Regions from separate parts of the Streptomyces sp. NPDC046900 genome, predicted to be linked through region 2. Evidence: predicted binding sites of a transcription regulator. Region 2 holds the regulator's gene; each other region holds the start of a gene.
What was found. Region 2 encodes HrcA, which represses chaperone genes, less so after heat shock. Its sites were predicted from a motif close to TTNGCACTCNGNNNNNCNGAGTGCNAA; they were not measured.
Positions count from the first base shown of each region.

Region 1: groL (chaperonin GroEL) is a predicted target of HrcA. The motif match lies at 1,042-1,068, and genes of this name have one in related genera.
Region 3: groES (co-chaperone GroES) is a predicted target of HrcA. The motif match lies at 1,324-1,350, and genes of this name have one in related genera.

Region 1 covers NZ_JBEYXD010000012.1:36,609-38,874, forward strand. The annotation lists gene ABZ904_RS14700 (MoaD/ThiS family protein) at 1-103, shown strand, start outside; gene ABZ904_RS14705 (cold-shock protein) at 552-755, shown strand; gene groL (chaperonin GroEL) at 1,193-2,266, shown strand, end outside.
Region 2 covers NZ_JBEYXD010000062.1:4,907-7,172, forward strand. The annotation lists gene ABZ904_RS36905 (MBL fold metallo-hydrolase) at 1-386, opposite strand, end outside; gene hrcA (heat-inducible transcriptional repressor HrcA) at 580-1,599, shown strand; gene dnaJ (molecular chaperone DnaJ) at 1,600-2,266, shown strand, end outside.
Region 3 covers NZ_JBEYXD010000096.1:24,051-26,316, forward strand. The annotation lists gene groL (chaperonin GroEL) at 1-719, opposite strand, end outside; gene groES (co-chaperone GroES) at 869-1,177, opposite strand; gene ABZ904_RS43360 (polysaccharide deacetylase family protein) at 1,561-2,266, opposite strand, start outside.

The DNA.
Region 1 (2,266 bases), on a different contig from region 2:
CGTGTATGTCAACGACGACGACGTCCGCTTCGAGCAGGGCCTCGAGACGGTGACGCCGGACGGCGCCGGCGTCTCCATCATCCCGGCGGTGGCGGGCGGCTGACGGTTACTCGGCCAGCCGATCATTACCCTCGGTAACTCAAGTCACCGAGAGTTCATCGAATTGCCCTCTCCGTGAGACAAGCGGAGGGGGCAATTCTGCATGGTTGAGCACGGTACAGTTGGGGAACCCGCTCCCGGTTTCCCCGCCGGGTGCTCTGAGTTCCTGCCGTAGGCCGATAAGAAGTAGCCAAAGTAGGCAGGGTTTTTGAGCCATTCGCTCCTTTTGCAGGGCCCGACTTGCCCTGAATTCGGATGAATTCTCCGTACATTCCCGACCGGTCGTGCCCGGAATTCTCGTCCGATTGACCTGTTGCAGACGGCAGTTGGACAGATACATTCAGCCGCGGTCGACGCGTTCCGGCGCACGCCCCCAACCGTTGGGGGGTGAGGTCTGACCCGGGTCCGCGAAGTGTGGATCTGTGCAAGGGCCAGTAATAGGGGAGTTAGGCATGGCTCAGGGCACCGTCAAGTGGTTCAACGCGGAGAAGGGGTACGGCTTCATCGCGGTCGACGGTGGTGCGGATGTTTTCGTCCACTACAGCGCGATTCAGATGGACGGCTACCGCACCCTGGAAGAGGGCCAGCGGGTCGAGTTCGAGATCTCGCAGGGTCAGAAGGGGCCGCAGGCGGACATGGTCCGACTGGCCGGCTGAAGAACGCGCCGACGACTGAACTGTTCGACGTGTCGAGGGGCTCGTATCCCGGTTCGGGGTACGAGCCCCTCGGTTTGCCCGGGGCGGGGGCGCGCGGGCGCGCCCTGGTCAGCCCGCGTTCACCTGAGTACCCCCTCGCGCCCACCCGCCACCCGGCCGCCACCCCTCAACGAGCCCGCTCCGCGGGCGCACCTCGCGCCCACCCGCCACCCGGCCGCCACCCCTCGACGAGCCCGCTCCGCGGGCGCACCTTGCACTCGGAGGGGGCGAGTGCTAATCATTGGCGTTAGCACTCTGAAGGTGAGAGTGACAAAAGAAGGACCGGGTCGGTGAGGCCGCGGACCGGGTGGGGCAAGGAACCTCCGGCCGGGGCCGTCCGTCGCGGGCGCGGGCGCGGTCCGAAGTAATCACCCCCAGTCCTGGAGGGACCACTTCACATGGCCAAGATCATCGCGTTCGACGAGGAGGCGCGGCGTGGCCTCGAGCGCGGCATGAACCAGCTCGCGGACGCCGTCAAGGTGACCCTCGGCCCGAAGGGCCGCAACGTCGTCCTCGAGAAGAAGTGGGGCGCCCCCACGATCACCAACGACGGTGTCTCCATCGCCAAGGAGATCGAGCTCGAGGACCCGTACGAGAAGATCGGCGCCGAGCTGGTCAAGGAAGTCGCCAAGAAGACGGACGACGTCGCCGGTGACGGTACGACCACCGCGACCGTGCTCGCCCAGGCGCTGGTCCGCGAGGGCCTGCGCAACGTGGCCGCCGGTGCCAACCCGATGGCCCTGAAGCGCGGTATCGAGAAGGCCGTCGAGGCCGTCTCCGCCGCCCTGCTCGAGCAGGCGAAGGACGTCGAGACCAAGGAGCAGATCGCCTCCACGGCCTCCATCTCCGCCGCCGACACCCAGATCGGCGAGCTGATCGCCGAGGCCATGGACAAGGTCGGCAAGGAAGGCGTCATCACCGTCGAGGAGTCGCAGACCTTCGGTCTCGAGCTGGAGCTCACCGAGGGCATGCGCTTCGACAAGGGCTACATCTCGGCGTACTTCGCCACCGACATGGAGCGTATGGAGGCCGTCCTCGACGACCCGTACATCCTGATCGCCAACCAGAAGATCTCCTCGGTCAAGGACCTGCTCCCGCTGCTGGAGAAGGTCATGCAGTCGGGCAAGCCGCTGCTGATCATCGCCGAGGACGTCGAGGGCGAGGCCCTGTCGACCCTGGTCGTCAACAAGATCCGCGGCACCTTCAAGTCCGTCGCCGTCAAGGCCCCGGGCTTCGGTGACCGCCGCAAGGCCATGCTCGGCGACATCGCCATCCTCACGGGCGGCGAGGTCATCTCCGAGGAGGTCGGCCTCAAGCTGGAGAACGCGACCCTGGACCTCCTGGGCCGCGCCCGCAAGATCGTCGTCACCAAGGACGAGACCACCATCGTCGACGGCGCCGGCTCCTCGGAGCAGGTCAACGGCCGGGTGAACCAGATCCGCGCCGAGATCGAGAACAGCGACTCGGACTAC
Region 2 (2,266 bases):
GCCGCCTCGGCCGCCACGTCCGCGTCCAGGCCGTTGCGCACCGCGTCCGCGACCAGTTCGCTGCGCTCGTGGACGAGCACCGTGTCGATGCCCGCCGCGCCGAACACCTCGGCGTCCGCGAAGGCCGCCGCACCGAAGACATGGTCGAAGTGGGGGTGGGTGAGCGCGAGATGGGTCACACGCCGGTCCCCGCCGAGGGTCGAGAGCAGCCGCAGCGCCTCGGTACGCAACCGCGCGCCCTCGCCCGGGCCGGAGCCCGCGTCGACCATCAGCGCCCCGTGCTCGCCGACCACCAGTCCCGCCGTGCAGTCCCAGCCCGGAAGCCGCGTGCGCCCCGCTCCCGGACCGAGCGCCTCCCACCCGGACCCTTCCCACAGCACCGTCATGCGCCGACGCTATCGGCAGGCGCCCGATCCGGGAGGACAGCCCAGGACAGGTCGGTACACGTCGGTACGACGGCGCCGCCCGGCCTTGCCGGGTGCGTACCCGACCGCCGTACACTTGCTCCGGGATGCTGGCACTCGTACACGCAGAGTGCCAGGGGAGCGTCAAGGGGACGAATCGCTGGAGGTGTGCGCGATGCTCAGTGAACGCAGGCTCGAAGTGCTGCGCGCCATCGTCCAGGACTACGTCGGTACCGAGGAGCCGGTGGGTTCCAAGGCGCTCACCGAGCGGCACCAGCTCGGTGTCTCCCCGGCCACCGTCCGCAACGACATGGCCGCGCTGGAGGAGGAGGGGTACATCGCCCAGCCGTACACCAGCGCCGGACGCATCCCCACGGACAAGGGCTACCGCCTCTTCGTGGACAAGCTCGCGGCCGTCAAGCCGATGAGCCCGCCCGAGCGGCGCGCGATCCAGAACTTCCTGGAGGGCGCGGTCGACCTCGACGACGTGGTGACGCGCACCGTGCGGCTGCTCGCACAGCTCACCCGGCAGGTCGCCGTCGTGCAGTACCCGTCCCTGACGCGCTCGACGGTGCGCCATGTGGAGCTGCTGTCGATGGCACCCGCGCGGCTGATGCTCGTGCTGATCACGGACACCGGCCGGGTCGAGCAGCGCATGATCGACTGCCCGGCGCCGTTCGGAGAGACGTCTCTCGCCGATCTGCGCGCGCGTCTCAACAGCAGGGTCGTGGGCCGCCGCTTCGCGGACGTTCCGCAGCTGGTCCAGGACCTGCCGGAGGCCTTCGACGAACCGGAGGACCGCGGCACGGTCTCGACGGTGCTCTCCACCCTTCTGGAGACGCTCGTGGAGGAGACCGAGGAGCGGCTGATCATCGGCGGCACCGCCAATCTCACCCGCTTCGCGCATGACTTCCCTCTCACCATCCGTCCCGTCCTCGAGGCACTCGAGGAACAGGTCGTGCTGCTCAAGTTGCTGGGAGAGGCGAAGGATTCGGCCATGCGCGTGCGTATCGGCCACGAGAACGCCCACGAGGGACTCAACTCCACGTCCATCGTCTCGGTGGGCTACGGTTCGGGCGGCGAAGCAGTAGCGAAACTCGGCGTGGTCGGACCGACCCGCATGGATTACCCGGGAACGATGGGAGCGGTACGAGCGGTGGCACGGTACGTCGGACAGATCCTGGCGGAGTCGTAAGTGGCCACGGACTACTACGCCGTACTCGGCGTGCGCCGCGACGCGTCGCAGGATGAGATCAAGAAGGCATTCCGTCGGCTCGCCCGCGAGCTGCACCCGGACGTCAATCCCGATCCCAAGACGCAGGAGCGGTTCAAGGAGATCAACGCCGCCTACGAGGTCCTCTCGGACCCGCAGAAGAAGCAGGTCTACGACCTCGGCGGCGACCCCCTGTCCCAGTCGGGCGCGGCCGGTGCGGGCGGCTTCGGTGCGGGCGGCTTCGGAAACTTCTCCGACATCATGGACGCGTTCTTCGGCACGGCGTCGCAGCGCGGACCGCGCTCGCGCACCCGCCGGGGGCAGGACGCCATGATCCGGCTCGACATCGAGCTCGACGAGGCCGCCTTCGGCACGACGAAGGACATCCAGGTCGACACGGCCGTCGTCTGCAACACCTGCAACGGTGAGGGCGCGGCGCCCGGCACATCCGCGCAGACCTGTGACATGTGCCGCGGCCGCGGTGAGGTCTCCCAGGTCACGCGGTCCTTCCTGGGCCAGGTCATGACCTCCCGGCCGTGCCCCCAGTGCCAGGGCTTCGGCACCATCGTCCCGAACCCGTGCCCGGAGTGCGCGGGCGACGGACGGGTGCGCTCGCGCCGGACGCTCACGGTCAAGATCCCCGCGGGTG
Region 3 (2,266 bases), on a different contig from region 2:
TGGATGATCTTCTCCAGCAGCGGCAGCAGGTCCGCGATGGCGGCGATCTTGCCCTGGTGGATGAGGATGTACGGGTCGTCGAGGACGGCCTCCATACGCTCCTGGTCCGTCACGAAGTACGGCGACAGGTAGCCCTTGTCGAAGGCCATGCCCTCGGTGAAGTCCAGCTCCAGACCGAAGGTGTTGGACTCCTCGACGGTGATGACACCGTCCTTGCCGACCTTGTCCATCGCCTCGGCGATGAGCTCGCCGACCTGCTGGTCCTGAGCGGACAGCGCGGCGACGGCGGCGATGTCGGACTTCTCCTCGATCGGGCGCGCGGTGGCGAGGAGGTCCTCGGCGACCGCGGCCACGGCGGCGTCGATGCCCTTCTTCAGGGCGGCCGGGGAGGCACCCGCGGCGACGTTCTTCAGGCCCTCGCGCACCAGCGCCTGGGCGAGCACGGTGGCGGTGGTCGTACCGTCACCCGCGATGTCGTTGGTCTTGGTCGCCACCTCCTTCACCAGCTGGGCACCGAGGTTCTCGTACGGGTCGTCGACCTCGACCTCACGGGCGATGGTGACACCGTCGTTGGTGATGGTGGGCGCGCCGAACTTCTTGTCGATGACGACGTTGCGCCCCTTGGGGCCGATCGTCACCTTGACCGTGTCGGCAAGCTTGTTGACGCCGCGCTCGAGGGCGCGACGGGCGTCCTCGTCGAACTTCAGGATCTTCGCCATGGAGCGTTTCAGTCCTCTCGAATGCGATCATCGGCCGCCCCCGCAGGACGGCCGCCATCGCGGTAAAGAACGAACCGCGCCCCCGACGCCCGGCTGATCATCGGTCGCGGGGGCCAGGGGCGCAGCTCGAAGCAGTCTTCTTCGGTGAATTACTTCTCGATGATCGCGAGCACGTCGCGAGCCGAGAGGACGAGGTACTCCTCGCCGCTGTACTTCACCTCGGTGCCGCCGTACTTGCTGTACAGCACGATGTCGCCGGTCTTGACGTCGAGCGGAAGGCGCTCGCCGTTCTCGAAGCGGCCCGGGCCCACGGCCAGGACGACGCCCTCCTGGGGCTTCTCCTTGGCGGTGTCCGGAATGACCAGGCCAGAGGCCGTGGTCTGCTCGGCGTCCAGCGGCTGGACCACGATGCGGTCCTCAAGCGGCTTGATGGCAACCTTGGAGCTGGTGGTCGTCACGATCCGACCTCCCCCTTCGGAGATCTCACGGGGTCAACTGTCTGAGGTGGCGACCAGGTCGATCCGTCGTCGCGGGTGCCGGACCTGCCCGTCGCTTTGTTGGCACTCTCCAGTGGCGAGTGCCAGGGCCGAGACTATGACCGCGATTAGCACTCGGTCAAGCGGAGTGCCAGTCGCCCGCGTCGCGGCGTGGCCGGCCGGGGTCGCCGGGCCCGTGTCCGGCGTCCAGGGGCGGTGCCTCCTGGACGGCGACGGCGCCGCCTGATCCTCTTCATCGGCCTGAACCGCCTTGTCCTCGAACGCCGGACAGGCCCGCGGAATGCCCGGCTCCGTACCGCCCGGGTCTCCGGGGGCACGCGGGCTCGGCGCGGCGCGCGAGCGGACTACACGTAGTCCTCGAGGCGGGCCACCGTGAGCCCCCTCGCCTGGATGCGCCGCAGGAGGTGGCTCGTCTCTACGGTCACGGAGGCGAGGGGACGGCCCGGCTCGTGGGGCCGGACGATGTCGCCCGCGCACACGAACCTGCCCCTGCCGTGCCGCTCCCATGCCGGGCGCCACAGGACCAGGGCCGTGATGCCGCAGTCCGCCGCCGCGCGGAGCGTGGTGCGGTCGTAGGCGCCGTAGGGCGGGTGGAGCAGGTGGGGGCGCAGGCCGAGGCGGGCCTCCAGACGGTCCCGCTGGCCGCAGATCTCGGTGTGCTGTTCGTCGTAGGTGCGGCCGCGCAGCGGGTTGTGGTCCAGGGTCTGGTTCTGGATGGCCGCACCGGCCTCCCGCAGCCGTGCGAGGGGCGCGAGCCCCGGCTCCACGGCGCGGTCCGTGAGGAACACACTGACCGGCAGCCGCAGTTCACGGACCATGTCGGTGAACCGGGGATCGTCCTGGACACCCTCGTCGTACGTCAGGAAGACGACCCTGTCATCAGTGGGGACATGGTCGAGGACCTCCGGCAGCCCCGCTCCGGGCCGGCCCGCACTGCCGGCCCGGGGACGAGCCGGCCGGGGTGCCGGGACGAGGGGGGCGGTGAGGCCCCAGTGGCGGAACGTACGGTCGATCCGCCTGTGCGGCCGGTGCACCTTCTGCGCCGCTTTC